Regions from separate parts of the Arthrobacter sp. YD2 genome, predicted to be linked through region 1. Evidence: predicted binding sites of a transcription regulator. Region 1 holds the regulator's gene; each other region holds the start of a gene.
What was found. Region 1 encodes LexA, which represses DNA repair genes until DNA is damaged. Its sites were predicted from a motif close to TCGAACANNTGTTCGA; they were not measured.
Positions count from the first base shown of each region.

Region 2: QWJ37_RS07790 (DUF6504 family protein) is a predicted target of LexA. The motif match lies at 2,323-2,338, and genes of this name have one in related genera.
Region 3: QWJ37_RS07830 (HNH endonuclease signature motif containing protein) is a predicted target of LexA. The motif match lies at 2,513-2,528, and genes of this name have one in related genera.

Region 1 is NZ_JAUHHB010000003.1:34,861-39,017, forward strand. Features, by position in the region: gene QWJ37_RS11230 (histidinol-phosphate transaminase) at 1-348, opposite strand, end outside; gene QWJ37_RS11235 (LysM peptidoglycan-binding domain-containing protein) at 530-895, opposite strand; gene lexA (transcriptional repressor LexA) at 1,382-2,131, shown strand; gene QWJ37_RS11245 (ATP-dependent DNA helicase) at 2,280-4,157, opposite strand, start outside.
Region 2 is NZ_JAUHHB010000002.1:246,461-250,617, forward strand. Features, by position in the region: gene QWJ37_RS07775 (MDR family MFS transporter) at 1-80, shown strand, start outside; gene QWJ37_RS07780 (MDR family MFS transporter) at 112-1,716, shown strand; gene QWJ37_RS07785 (hypothetical protein) at 1,713-2,159, opposite strand; gene QWJ37_RS07790 (DUF6504 family protein) at 2,436-2,747, shown strand; gene dnaE (DNA polymerase III subunit alpha) at 2,820-4,157, shown strand, end outside.
Region 3 is NZ_JAUHHB010000002.1:258,476-262,632, forward strand. Features, by position in the region: gene QWJ37_RS07820 (M3 family metallopeptidase) at 1-811, opposite strand, end outside; gene QWJ37_RS07825 (CapA family protein) at 979-2,184, shown strand; gene QWJ37_RS07830 (HNH endonuclease signature motif containing protein) at 2,650-4,047, shown strand; gene QWJ37_RS07835 (NUDIX domain-containing protein) at 4,148-4,157, shown strand, end outside.

The DNA.
Region 1 (4,157 bases):
GCTCATTGCCGTCCGGCCGGGACCGCCGAAAGCCTGCAGGATCTGCTGGAGAACCTCATTGGAACCGTTGCCTGCCCAGATGTTCTCCGGCGCCAGCCCGTGGCCGAGGTACCGTGCCAGGTTTTCCCTCAACTGCGTGAATTCCCGGTCCGGGTAGCGGTTCAGCCCGCCGACGGCGGACTCCACTTCGGCAACGATGGCCCGGCGCACGTGCTCGGGCAGTCCATGGGTGTTTTCGTTGACGTTCAGCAGGATCGGCACATCCAGCTGCGGGGCCCCATAGGGCGTCAGGCCCCTGAGGTCATCGCGCAGGGGAAGTCGGTTCAGGTTTTCCAGCTGTTCACTCACCAGTACAGCTTAAGGCGCTGCGGGGACAGTTCCGGAATCCGGGCCGCCTGCCAGCACTTCTAAGTCCCTCCATGAAGAACGTTCCCTAGGCGGAGACCGGTCCCCTAATAAAGACCAGTCCGCGAGCCTGAGGCAGGGGACGGCTCCCGCATGCAGCACGCAGGAGCCCGGTTCCCGAAGGTCAGCGCGTCACCGGGATGTAGAGCTGGCGGCCGGCCGGCACAGTGGCATCATCCAGGTTGTTCAGTTCCACGATGTCGGCAACTACGGTGCGGGGATCCCGGTCAGGGGCGAATTCCGTGGCGAGAGACCACAGGGATTCCCCGTTCGAAACGCTCACCTGGATAGTGCGGGTCTGCTCCGGGGAGTTGCCCGAGGCCATGGCCGGTGCGGTGAAGAATCCAATGAAGACCAGCAGGGCGGCCGAGGTCAGCATCAGCGGTGCTCCGACCAGGAGAAGCCGGCCCCGGCGGGTGAGGCGCAGAGGCGCCTGGGACAAAGCGGGTGCGGCTGCAGAAGGAACAGCGGGAAGTACGTGTACTGACATGTCAATACCTTTCCGGTCCGAAGCGCAGAGCTGCCGCCGTCCGCCCGCAATAAGCACGGGAGGAAACACTGCGGCTCGAAACTGCATTCGAACATCTGGTGGAGCCACCGAGGTGTCGGCAGCCCGGACTCGAACGTATGTTCTAAGTTGTACTCGAACATTTCTAGCACCTATCTACGAACAATGTCGAGACTCGCTCGAATATATGTTTGATAAACGTGCTGCGCTCCCCTAGCGTTGAACCCATCGGAAGCGGCTGGAACCAACTAACCATCCGCCTCTGACAAAACGGCCGGGACCGGACAAAGACCGGGCTGCAGCACCGCCCGGACAGAACCAGACCGCCAGATTCAAACCGCCAGAACCGCCAGAACCAACCGGCCCGCAACCGCGGGCCGTCCGTGAAGGGAAGCCGACGTGGCCCGCAGGACTGTTTCCAATGGCAGCACCCCTCCCCCTGCCGCGCCGGCAGGCCGCTCCAAGGGCCTGACTGCGCGCCAGACCAAGATCCTGGAAACCATCCAGCGTTCGGTTAGCACCAACGGCTACCCGCCGTCCATGCGCGAAATAGGCGACATTGTCGGTCTGGCGAGCCTTTCCAGCGTCACCCACCAGCTGACCCAGCTGGAGAAACTCGGTTACATCCGCCGCGACCCCAAGCGCCCCCGGGCCATGGAGATCCTGGTTCCGCTGCTGCTGCGCGATGCCGGGTCCTCCCGCAACGGCGAGGCCGCCGGCACTGAGTCCGCAGGCACCTCCGGTTCCGGCAATGCCGGCACACGTCAAAGCTCCGCGCAGGACGGGTCCGCTACCGGCGTGGCCGGCTCAGGCAGCGCGGTGGCAGACCTCACCACGGCAATCGACACTGCCATGGTGCCCCTGGTGGGACGGATCGCCGCAGGCGGGCCCATCCTTGCCGACCAGCAGGTTGAAGAAGTGGTTCCCCTGCCCCGCCAACTCGTGGGTCACGGTGACCTGTTTATGCTCCGGGTTGCCGGTGACTCCATGGTCGATGCGGCCATTTGCGACGGCGACTGGGTGGTGGTGCGGCGCCAGCCCACCGCCGAGAACGGCGACATCGTCGCAGCCCTGCTGGAGGACGAGGCCACGGTCAAGACGTTCCGCCAGCGCAACGGGCACACCTGGCTGCTGCCGCAGAACACGCGCTACGAACCGATTCTGGGCGACGAAGCGACCATCATGGGCAAAGTCGTATCGGTTATGCGTTCCCTCTAAGCTCCAGACCGAAATGCCCACAGGGACTAAACAGCAGTGCCCCGGCTACCGGCCGGGGCACTGCTGGTTAACGGCTCTGCTGTTGAACGGCTCTGCTGTTTGACGGCACGTGTTTATCCGTGCGCGCATATCGACTGGTCCGGCCGGGTCAGCTCCCGGCGTCCGCCGGCTGCCCGGCGAGCCGCTGCAGTGCCTGCAGGACCACGGCCCGGTCGGTCGTGGCCCAGAAGGGCGGCAGGGCTGCCCGCAGGAAGCTGCCGTACCGGGCGGTGGCCAGGCGGGAATCAAGCACCGCCACCACGCCTTTGTCGCCGGAAGCCCGGATCAGCCGACCGGCGCCCTGCGCCAGCCGCACGGCGGCGTGGGTGGCGGAAACGCTCATAAAGCCGTTGCCGCCCGCCTTGGCCACGGCACGGGTGCGCGCAGTCATCAGCGGATCGTCCGGGCGCGGGAACGGGATCCGGTCCATAATCACCAGCCGGCAGGAGGCTCCCGGGACGTCAACGCCCTGCCAGAGGGACATGGTGCCGAACAGACAGGTCTCGTCGTCCTCCGCGAACTGTTTGACCAGGGCGGACATGGTGGATTCGCCCTGGCACAGGATGGGGAAATCCACGCGGGAACGCAGTGCCTCGGCGGCTTCCTCGGCGGCCCGGCGGGAGGAGAACAGGCCCAGCGCACCGCCTCCGGAGGCCTTGATCAGGGCCTCAATCTCGTCGAGCTGTTCCGGCGAGGTTCCGCGTCCCGGTTTGGGCAGGTCCTTCGCCACGTACAGCACACCCTGGCGGGGGTAGTCGAAGGGGCTGCCGACGTCGGTGCCCGTCCATTTCGGGGCACCGGCACCCAGGAGTCCCAGCGCGCCGGCCACGGGGCCGAACTCGGCGCCGATGGCAAGGGTCGCCGAGGTCAGGACCACGGTATGCCCGTCGAAGAGTCCCTCCCGCAGCCGCCCTGCCACGGACAACGGGGCCACGTTGATGACGGGCGGCGAATCCTCTTCGGGTGCGGTGTAGCCGGTGCCGGGCGCGAAAGTGCTCGTCCGCGATGCCCAGACGACCTCGCCGGAATTGCCGGCATCGAGGATGCGTTCGCACATTTCCTGCACGGCCAGCAACCGTGAGCGGGCCATCTGCCGCCCGCCGTCCACTGCATCCGGCCCTTCGGGTTTGGAATCCGACAGCGCCGTCCGGGTGGATTCGCGGACATGGCCGAGCACCAGTTCCTGGTCCTCGGACAGGCCGGCGGCCAGCAGGCCCGAGGGTACCGGCGCGAAGACCTGGTCGAAGGCACGCCCGGCCGCTGCAAGAGGCTCAAGGCTGGCGGAGGTGTGTTTGCGGGCGGCCGCTACCGCTGCGGAGATGATGGTGCCGGAGAGCTGTCCGGTGACGGCTCCCGTGACGCGGTCCTGGAGTTCGTGCGCTTCGTCAATGACCACTACGTCGTAGTCGGGCAGCACGGCCAGGCCTTCGAAGGCGGCAATGGCAAGCATGGCGTGGTTGGTGATCACCAGGTCAGCTACTGCCGCCTTGGCCCGCGCGCGTTCGCTGAAGCACTCTTCGGCCACCGGGCATTTCTGCGCGCCAAGGCATTCCATGGAAGTCACCGAGACCTGCCGCCAGGCGCGGTCGCTGACACCGGGAAGCAGCTCGTCCCGGTCCCCGGTCTCTGTTTCCTGGGCCCACTCCCGCAGCCGGACAACATCGCGGCCCAGGGCCGACGTCGGTCCGGAAGCAGGCGCAGGGTGCGGCACGGCCTGGTCCTCACCGAGCATAAAGAGCGTGCCGGCGTCGTCGTCCTCGTCCGGGAAACCGCCGCCGGTCTTATGAACGCAGACATAGTTGCTGCGGCCCTTGAGCAGCGCTACGTCCACCTCGCGGGGCAGCTTGGGCTCGAGGGTCTTCAGCAGTCGCGGGAGGTCCCGTCCCACAATCTGGGACTGCAGGGCCAGCGTGGCGGTGGAAACCAGCGCCGGCTTATCGCTTTCAAGCGCGTGCGCAATCAGCGGAATGAGGTAGGCGAGGGATTT
Region 2 (4,157 bases), on a different contig from region 1:
CCGCAGCCTTCATCCTGACGTTTTTTATTGTGCAGCAGCCGCTGTCCAGAACCGCCCGGGTGGAAGCGGAAGTGGAATAGGACGCAAATCAGCGAGGAGCACCAACCCCCTATGTCGCATAGAGCGTTAACGCCGCGTATCGCGGCGATCCCCGACCGTCCGGTACCCGCAGTGCCCAAACACCGGGTGGAGGCAGCGGAAGAGGCCGGGCCCAAGCGCAATCTCGCCCTGGTCCTGACCGGGCTGCTGCTCTCGGTGCTGCTGGCTGCCCTGGACCAGACCATCGTGGCAACTGCGCTGCCCACCATTGTGGGAGACCTCAACGGCCTGGAGCACCTGTCCTGGGTGGTTACCGCCTACATTCTGGCTGCGACCATAGGCCTGCCGATCTACGGCAAGCTCGGTGACCTGTTTGGCCGCAAGAGCATCTTCATCTTCGCCATTGCGGTCTTCCTCACCGGATCGGTCCTCTCCGGGCTGGCGCAGAACATGGGCCAGCTGATCGGCTTCCGCGCCCTGCAGGGCATCGGCGGCGGCGGACTGATGATCGGGGCGCAGGCCATCCTGGGGGATCTGGTCTCTCCGCGCGAACGTGGGAAGTACATGGGCCTGATCGGTGCCGCCTTCGGACTGGCCTCCGTGGGCGGTCCGCTGCTGGGCGGCTGGATCACCGATGCCTGGTCCTGGCGGTGGGTGTTCTACATCAACCTGCCCATCGGAGCGGTGGCGCTCGCCGTCGTCATCACCTCACTGCACCTGCCCAAGCCCACGGGGAGGCGCCCGAAGCTGGACTACGCCGGCGCGGGGCTGCTGGCGCTCGCGAGCGCGGCCCTGATCATGCTGACCACCTGGGCCGGCACCACGTATGCCTGGTCCAGTCCGCAGATCCTCGCCCTGGCCGCCGTGACCCTGGCAGCCGCCGGAGCGTTTATCCCGGTGGAGCGGCGTGCCCCCGAACCCATCCTCCCGCCGGCCCTGTTCCGGCGCCGGAACTTCCTGCTGCCCGTGCTGGTGGGGATCGCCGTCGGAATCGCGATGTTCTCCACCATCTCCTACCTGCCCACCTTCCTGCAGATGGTCAACCGGGCCACCGCCACACAGTCCGGGCTGATGATGCTGCCGATGATGGGCGGCCTGCTGCTCACCTCCATCGGCACCGGGCAGCTGATCTCCCGGACCGGCCGGTACAAGATCTACCCCGTGCTCGGCTGCGCGGTGATCATTGCCGGGCTGATGCTGCTCTCGCGGATTTCTGACACCACCCCCTACAGCTTCACGGCGCTCGGGATGCTGGTGATGGGACTGGGCATCGGCATGCTGATGCAGAACCTGGTGCTGATAGTGCAGAACAGTGTGCCCGGGCGGGACATGGGAGCAGCGATCTCCGCGGCGAACTATTTCCGCCAGATTGGCGCGTCCTTCGGTATTGCCCTGTTCGGCTCGATCTTTATCCACCGGCTGGGCAACGAGCTGGCCGGGGCGCCGGCCGGTGCCGGAGCAGCGGTGGGCGGGGACATCAACTCGCTCAGTCCGGCGATGCTGCGCGGGCTGCCCGCACCGGCGCAGGACTTCATTGCTGCTGCTTTCGGCAACGCCCTGCCGCCGATTTTCCTGCTGAGTGTGCCCGTGGTGGCAGTCGCCCTGGTGCTGTGCCTGTTTATCCGGGAAGTACCGCTGTCCACCACGGTGCGCAGTGAGGCTGCAGAGGAGGCCTAGGTTGCGTCGTAAGTGGACAGAAGGAAAAGGACCCAGCCGATCAGCGCAGCCATGGGCAGCTGCCACAGCAGGGAGGGAATGATGTACAGCCGGGCGGCCAGCTTCTTATTGCCGGCCCGGAGCGAGGCAGTGAAGCCTGCCACTGAGGCAATCAGGGCGGTAATACCGAGGAAGCCGATGAGATTTAGAACGCCGCCCACGCCGGCGCTGACACTGCCTAAGCTGCGGATCCAAAAGTAGAAGGGCATCAGTGCCAGGATCCAGCCGAGCGTGACGATGACCATGCCGGTGATGGCCGGCTTGCTGAAGCGCTGCCGCGCCGTTTGGGTTCCGGACCGGTCCGGGGTTTCGGTTTCCGTGGGGTCGGTTTTCGGGGCCCCGGTTTCCGCGGGGGTGGCGTACGGGTTCCGGTACGGGATATCGGGATCCAAGGTGTGCTCCATCGGTGGGCGGGAATCTGGAACCAGTGTGCACCAGGATGGCGCGCTTCTGCCGGAACCTCTTCACCTGTGGCGGATGAACGGGCCGTAGGGGTGGGCCGGCCATCGGATCGGCACTACGCGGTGCCGATTGTCAGCAGCCAGCCGTACACTGAAGAGGAAGTATTCGAATATATGTTCGAATTAGTTGGCAGTTGATAACCAGTTGGTCCCCTGTGGGAGGCCACGGGCGCGGATCCGCCTGCGGTGTGCGCGGGTCCGTCGGGGAAGGGAGCTGAAATGGGTGTCTTCAGCGAAGGCATAGAGGTGGTGTGCTCGCCTGCGGGTAAGCCACTGCGGCTGGTATGGGGCGGGCGCACCTACAAGGTGGGAGCTGATCCCGTGCGCTGGTATGAACGCCGCAACTGGTGGGAAGAGGAAATGCGGGCAGAACGCGGCCGCGGCGCCGGCCTGGTGGATACCGAGATCTGGCGCGTCCAGGCGAGGGTCAGCGACCGCTCGGACCTGCGCACCCTGGACCTCTCGCACCATGTCAACACTGACCGCTGGCGCCTGATCCGGATTCACGACGCCCTGAAGGACAGCGCCTGATGAGGACAGTGCCTGATGAGGACGGTGCCTGATGAGAGCAGTACCTAATGAAGAACGGTGCCTGATGCGCCCATGAGCTTTATCCATCTGCACGCGGCTACGGCCTTCAGCGCGCATTACGGGGTCTCCTGGCCCGAGGAGATGGCAGCCGCCGCGGCAGCGGACGGCGCCGACGCCCTGGCCTGCACCGACAGGGACGGGCTGTATGGAACGGTCAAGCACCTGCGTGCCTGCATGGAGGCGGGCATAGATCCCATTGTCGGGGTGGACCTTGCCGTCCTGGACAGTGGGAACGCTGTCACGGGCAGGGTAGTGATCCTTGCCCACGGGCATAACGGGGGAGCCGGCTACAGCGCCCTGTGCCGGCTGATTTCCGCCGCGCATGCCTCCACCTCGGCGTCCCGGGCACGGACCGGCAAACCCGTGGGAGTCACTATGGAACAGCTGGCCCGGTACGTCAGCGGCAGCCCGGATACCGGAGACAGTGACTCCCGGACGGCGCCTGCAGGTTCCGGGCAGGAGGGCGAACCCCTGCTCACCGTCCTGGTGGGCCCGCAGTCCGACGTCGGCCTGGCCATGCGCAGCCGCAGCTACGCCGTCGCGCGTACCCTGTTCGGACACTGGCGTGCGGCCATTCCTGCCGGGGCGCTCGCCGTGGAAGTAGTCACCCACCTGGCTCCGCCGGGGGAGAACCTCAGCCTGGCCCACGCGGTACGGATGTTCCGTCTGGCCGATGAGATGCGGATACCGGCCATCCTCACCAACGCCGTGCGCTACGTGGATGAAGACGGCGCCGCCACCGCCGACGTGCTCGACGCCGCGCGCTCGCTGACCTCGCTGTCCCGGCTGCCGGACCGACAGCCCAACGGGCAGGGCTGGCTCAAGGGGACACGGGAGATGACGGCGCTGGCCCGGGAGATCAGCTCCGAGGCTGGCTGCGGCTCGGCGGCACGGATGCTCGCCGACACTGCGGCGCTCGCGGACCGCTGCCGGATGGACCCGGTGGGGGATATGGGCTGGAAGCAGCCCGTAGTACCCGAAGCCTCGGTCATCGGCATAGAGATAGAACCCATGCAGGAACTGCGCCAGCGGTGCGAAGCCGGGATCACCCGCCGGCTGAGGTCACGGGACTCGGTTGCCGAAGCGGAGATGCGGCACCGGCTTGACCATGAGCTGGGCATTATTGACCGCCTGGGCTTCGCCTCCTACTTCCTGACGGTTGCCGAAGTCTCGGCCATGATCACCGGCATGGGGGTGCGCGCGGCGGCACGCGGTTCGGGAGCCTCGTCGCTGGTGAACTATCTGCTGGGCGTCAGCCATGTGAATCCGCTGGACCATGACCTGATCTTTGAACGTTTCCTGTCACGGGACCGCTCCACCCTGCCGGACATCGACATTGACGTGGAGAGC
Region 3 (4,157 bases), on a different contig from region 1:
GGGCTGCCTTCTCCGCCCGAAGAGCCGCCATTTCCGCGGCGATGGACAGGGTGTTGTTGCCGTTGGCCCGGAATCCGCGCTGGAGTGAAGCGGTGTGCAGACGGCGCCGGGTTTCCCGGTTGGTCAGTGCGGAAAGCGCCGGCTGCGGGGTGGGAAGCACCAGGGACAGCAGGTACTTGCCTGGGTGCCCTGCGGCGTCGGCGGCCGCCGCTGCTGCGGCGATGTCGTCATCCGGCAGGCCGTCCAGCTCAGCGGCGGACTCCACCACCAGGGCCGAATCGTTGGTGTCCCTGAGCAGCCGCTGGGAAAAGTCCGTGGAGAGCTCCGACAGCCGTGCGTTCAGTTCGCGCATACGCGCCTGCCCGGCGTCGTCGAGCTCCGCCCCGGCGCGGACGAAGCGGCGGCGGTACTCGGAGACCAGGCGTGCCTGTTCCTCGTTCAAGCCCGTCTCCTGCCCGGCAACCGCCTGTACGCGCTCGAAGAGGGCGCGGTTGAGGTAGATGGCGTCCTCGTGGGCGGCGAGCTTCGGGCTGATCTCCTGCTGGATGCGCTGCACTCCGTCGGTGGCATGGGCGGCGCACAGAGTGAAGAACACGACGGCGGTGCGTCCAAGTGCCTGCCCGGAGGACTCGAGCGCTGCGATGGTGTTGTCGAAATCAGGGGCCTGGGGGTTGCCCGCAATGGCCTGGATCTGTTCAGCGTGTTCCCGGATGCCGGCGTCGAATGCGGGCAGGAAATCATCTTCGGAGACCTGCTCAAACGGGGGAAGCTGATAGGGGAGGTTGCTGGCGGAAAGGAAAGGGTTGTCCATAAGCCCCAAGACTGGCACAGCGGGCCGGCCCAAACCAATGTGACCGTGGCGTAGGATCAGTCCGATTCCCCGCCGTCGGCAGTCGCAGGCCTGGGGCTGATTCCGTGGGGGAAGACATGAAACGCAGGTTGGGTACGGGGGCGCCGGGCCGTTCGGTCAGATCAACGGTGACAGGAACGCTCCTGCTGGCACTGGTGCTGGCCGGCTGCATGGGAGCGCCGGAGCCCGACGGTGCGGGAGAGCAATCCGGCAGGGCGCCGTCGTCGTCGGTTGCCCCGACCCCACCCTCGCCTACCGCTGACCCGTCCATTCCCGGCAAGGGACCGGCGTGCCCGGCGGCAAACTGCTTTTCGCTGATGCTGGCCGGCGATCTGCTGGTCCACCCGCAGCTGTGGGACCAGGCAGCGGCGGACGCTGCGGCCACGGGCAAGGGTCCGCTGGATTTTGAACCGCTGCTGGCCGGGCAGGAGGCCTATATCGCGGCGTCCGATGTGGCGGTGTGCCATATGGAGACCCCGGTGGCGGAACCGGACGGCCCCTACGCCGGCTACCCCATGTTCAACGTTCCGCCACAGATCCTCACCGCTGCCGCCTCTGCGGGGTACCAGGCCTGTACTACGGCAAGCAACCACACAATGGATGCCGGCACGGCGGGACTGAACCGGACGCTGGGGGTGCTTGATTCGCTGGGCCTGGAGCACACCGGGTCCTACGCGTCGGAGGCCGATGCGGGCAAACCAATGATCCTTCCGGTGGAAGGCGGCAGCGTGGCCGTCATCGAGGCGACCTATGGGTTGAACGGACTTCAGGCCGAGTATCCCTGGCAGGTGGATATGCTCGACGCCGGCATGATGATCGCCAAGGCGCGGACCGCGCGTGACCAGGGCGCCGACGTCGTTGTGGGTGCCATCCACGCCGGAGACGAATATGCCTCCGCGCCCAACACCCAGCAGGTGGAAACGGCGCATGCCCTGGCGGACAGCGGGGAGTTCGACTTTATCTACGGCCACCACACGCACTCGGTGCTGCCGATCGAGAACTACAACGGCACGTGGATTGTGTACGGGCTGGGCAACGCAGTGACGGAGCTTTCGCCCTGGTACGACGTGAACAACGAAGGCCTGATTGTGCGGGCCCAGTTTGCCCGCGACGACGACGGCGCATGGACCGTGAGCGATCTGGCCTGGGCCCCGTCGGTCATTGTGCGCGACCCGTACCGCTGGTGTTCCGTGGCCGCCGATCTGCCGCAGGGCGAGTGCGCGCCGTCGGACCAGCGGGAAGCAGTGCGGGCGCGGACCATTCCGGTGGTCGAGTCCATGGGTGCTGCCGCGGCCGGGGCACACGAATGGCTGGTGACGCAGGATCCGCAGTAGGGGCCGGTGGGTGTAGGGGCTGGGGCGCCGCTGCCGGGGGCGGTGCCGGTGCCGGGTGCCGGGCTGGCGGGGCCGGGTATCGGGTGCCGGGCTGGCGGGGCCGGGTATCGGGTGCCGGGCTGGCGGGCCGGGTGTCGGGTGCCGGGCTGGCGGAGCAGGGACCGGGTGCCCGTGCTAGGTGCCGGGGTTGTAGCGGGCGGGGGAGTAGGGGCGATCCGGGTGGCGTGGCCGCTCCAAGGTGCGGCCCGTCCTCCACAGGCGCGCGGCGGCCACGACTTACCCACAGGGGACAGTTTCGTGTTCCCAGCGTCGTGATCGAACCATAAACTCGAACACATGTTCGAATTATCGACCCACGCCGCGGAAGTTTCCCAGCCATCCCGCGCCCCGTTCCCAGCACCAAATGCCAGGCCCCTGACCGATGCTGAGGCCTCTCCGGCCACTGTTTCGGCATGGATCGGCAGATTGTCGAATCGCGCTTTCCTCACGGCTGTCGCCGAGGAGACTGATGCAGGGCTGGTGGATCGCCTTCGCCTCCTGGAAGAACTTAAGGCGGCCGCCAGCGCCGCACAGGCCCGGATCGCCGTCGCGCTTGACGCCTCCGTGCGCGGTGCGCATGCGCAGGCCGGGATTCCGCCGGAGCATCAGGGCAGGGGAGTTGCCGCCCAGCTTGCGCTGGCCCGGCGGGAATCACCGGCGCGGGGCGGGCGGATCCTGGGCTTCGCCAATGCCCTCGGGAAGGAAATGCCCTGCACGCTGCGGGCATTGTCCGAGGGGATCATCAGTGAATGGCGGGCCACCCTGATCGTGCGCGAAACCGCCTGCCTGTCGGTGGAAGACCGCAGCACCGTGGACCGGGAAGTGGCCGGGGACCCGGCCCTGCTGGAAGGACTTGGCGACCGGCGCCTGATTGCCCGGATCCGTAAACTCACCTACCGCATCGACCAGCAGGCCTTGGTGCGCCGGGCGGCCAAAGCAGCGGCGGACCGGTATGTCTCCTGCCGGCCCGCACCGGACACGATGACGTATCTGACCGGCCTGCTGCCTGTCGCCCAAGGCGTCGCCGTCTACGCCGCGCTAAGCCGTGCCGCAGATTCGCTGCGGGCGCGTGGTGATACGAGGGGCCGCGGACAGATCATGGCCGACACCATGGTGGAACGGATCACCGGGCAGGCCAGGGCTGACCGCGTTCCGATGGAAGTCCAGTTGGTGATGACCGACCGCACGCTGCTCAGCGGATCCGGCGAGCCTGCGCATCTGCAGGGATACGGGATCGTTCCTGCCGGATGGGCACGGACTGCCGCAGCCTTGGCGGCATCCAGTGGAGACAGCAATCCGGGAGTCATGCCGGGAGGCAGTTCCGCAGCGCCTCTGGGAGACAGGGGCGCAGCGTCTCTGGGAGACAGAGCCGCACCGTCACTGCCGGACAATACGGCATCTCACCCGCGGGACGTCGCCGCGGAAGTTGCCGGTCCGGCAGGTCTTTGGCTCCGGCGGCTGTACACCGCGCCCGGTTCCGGTGACCTCGTGGCAATGGATTCCAAGGCGCGTTATGCTCCGGAATCCCTTGCCCGGTTTATTGAAACACGGGATCAGTTCTGCCGGACACCGTGGTGCAGCGCACCTATCCGCCACCGCGACCACATCAGGGCACACAGGTCTGGCGGAAGTACGGATACAGCTAATCTGCAGGGTTTGTGTGAAGCCTGCAATCAGGCGAAAGAATCCCCAGGTTGGACAGCGGCGGTGATGGAGTCCGCCGCCCGTCTGCCGACCGGCCGTTTCCCGGAACGGCATACTGTGGAGATCACTACGCCAACGGGGCACAGCTACCGTTCCATGGCCCCGCCCCTCCCTGCATGACCTATCGGGTGATCGGCGATGTCGCTGTATCCGCTTCGGAGCGGTTGAGCCGAAACTCTGCTGCTCAGTGACTCATTGCCGTGTGCGGCAAAATGACAGTATGCCCCTCG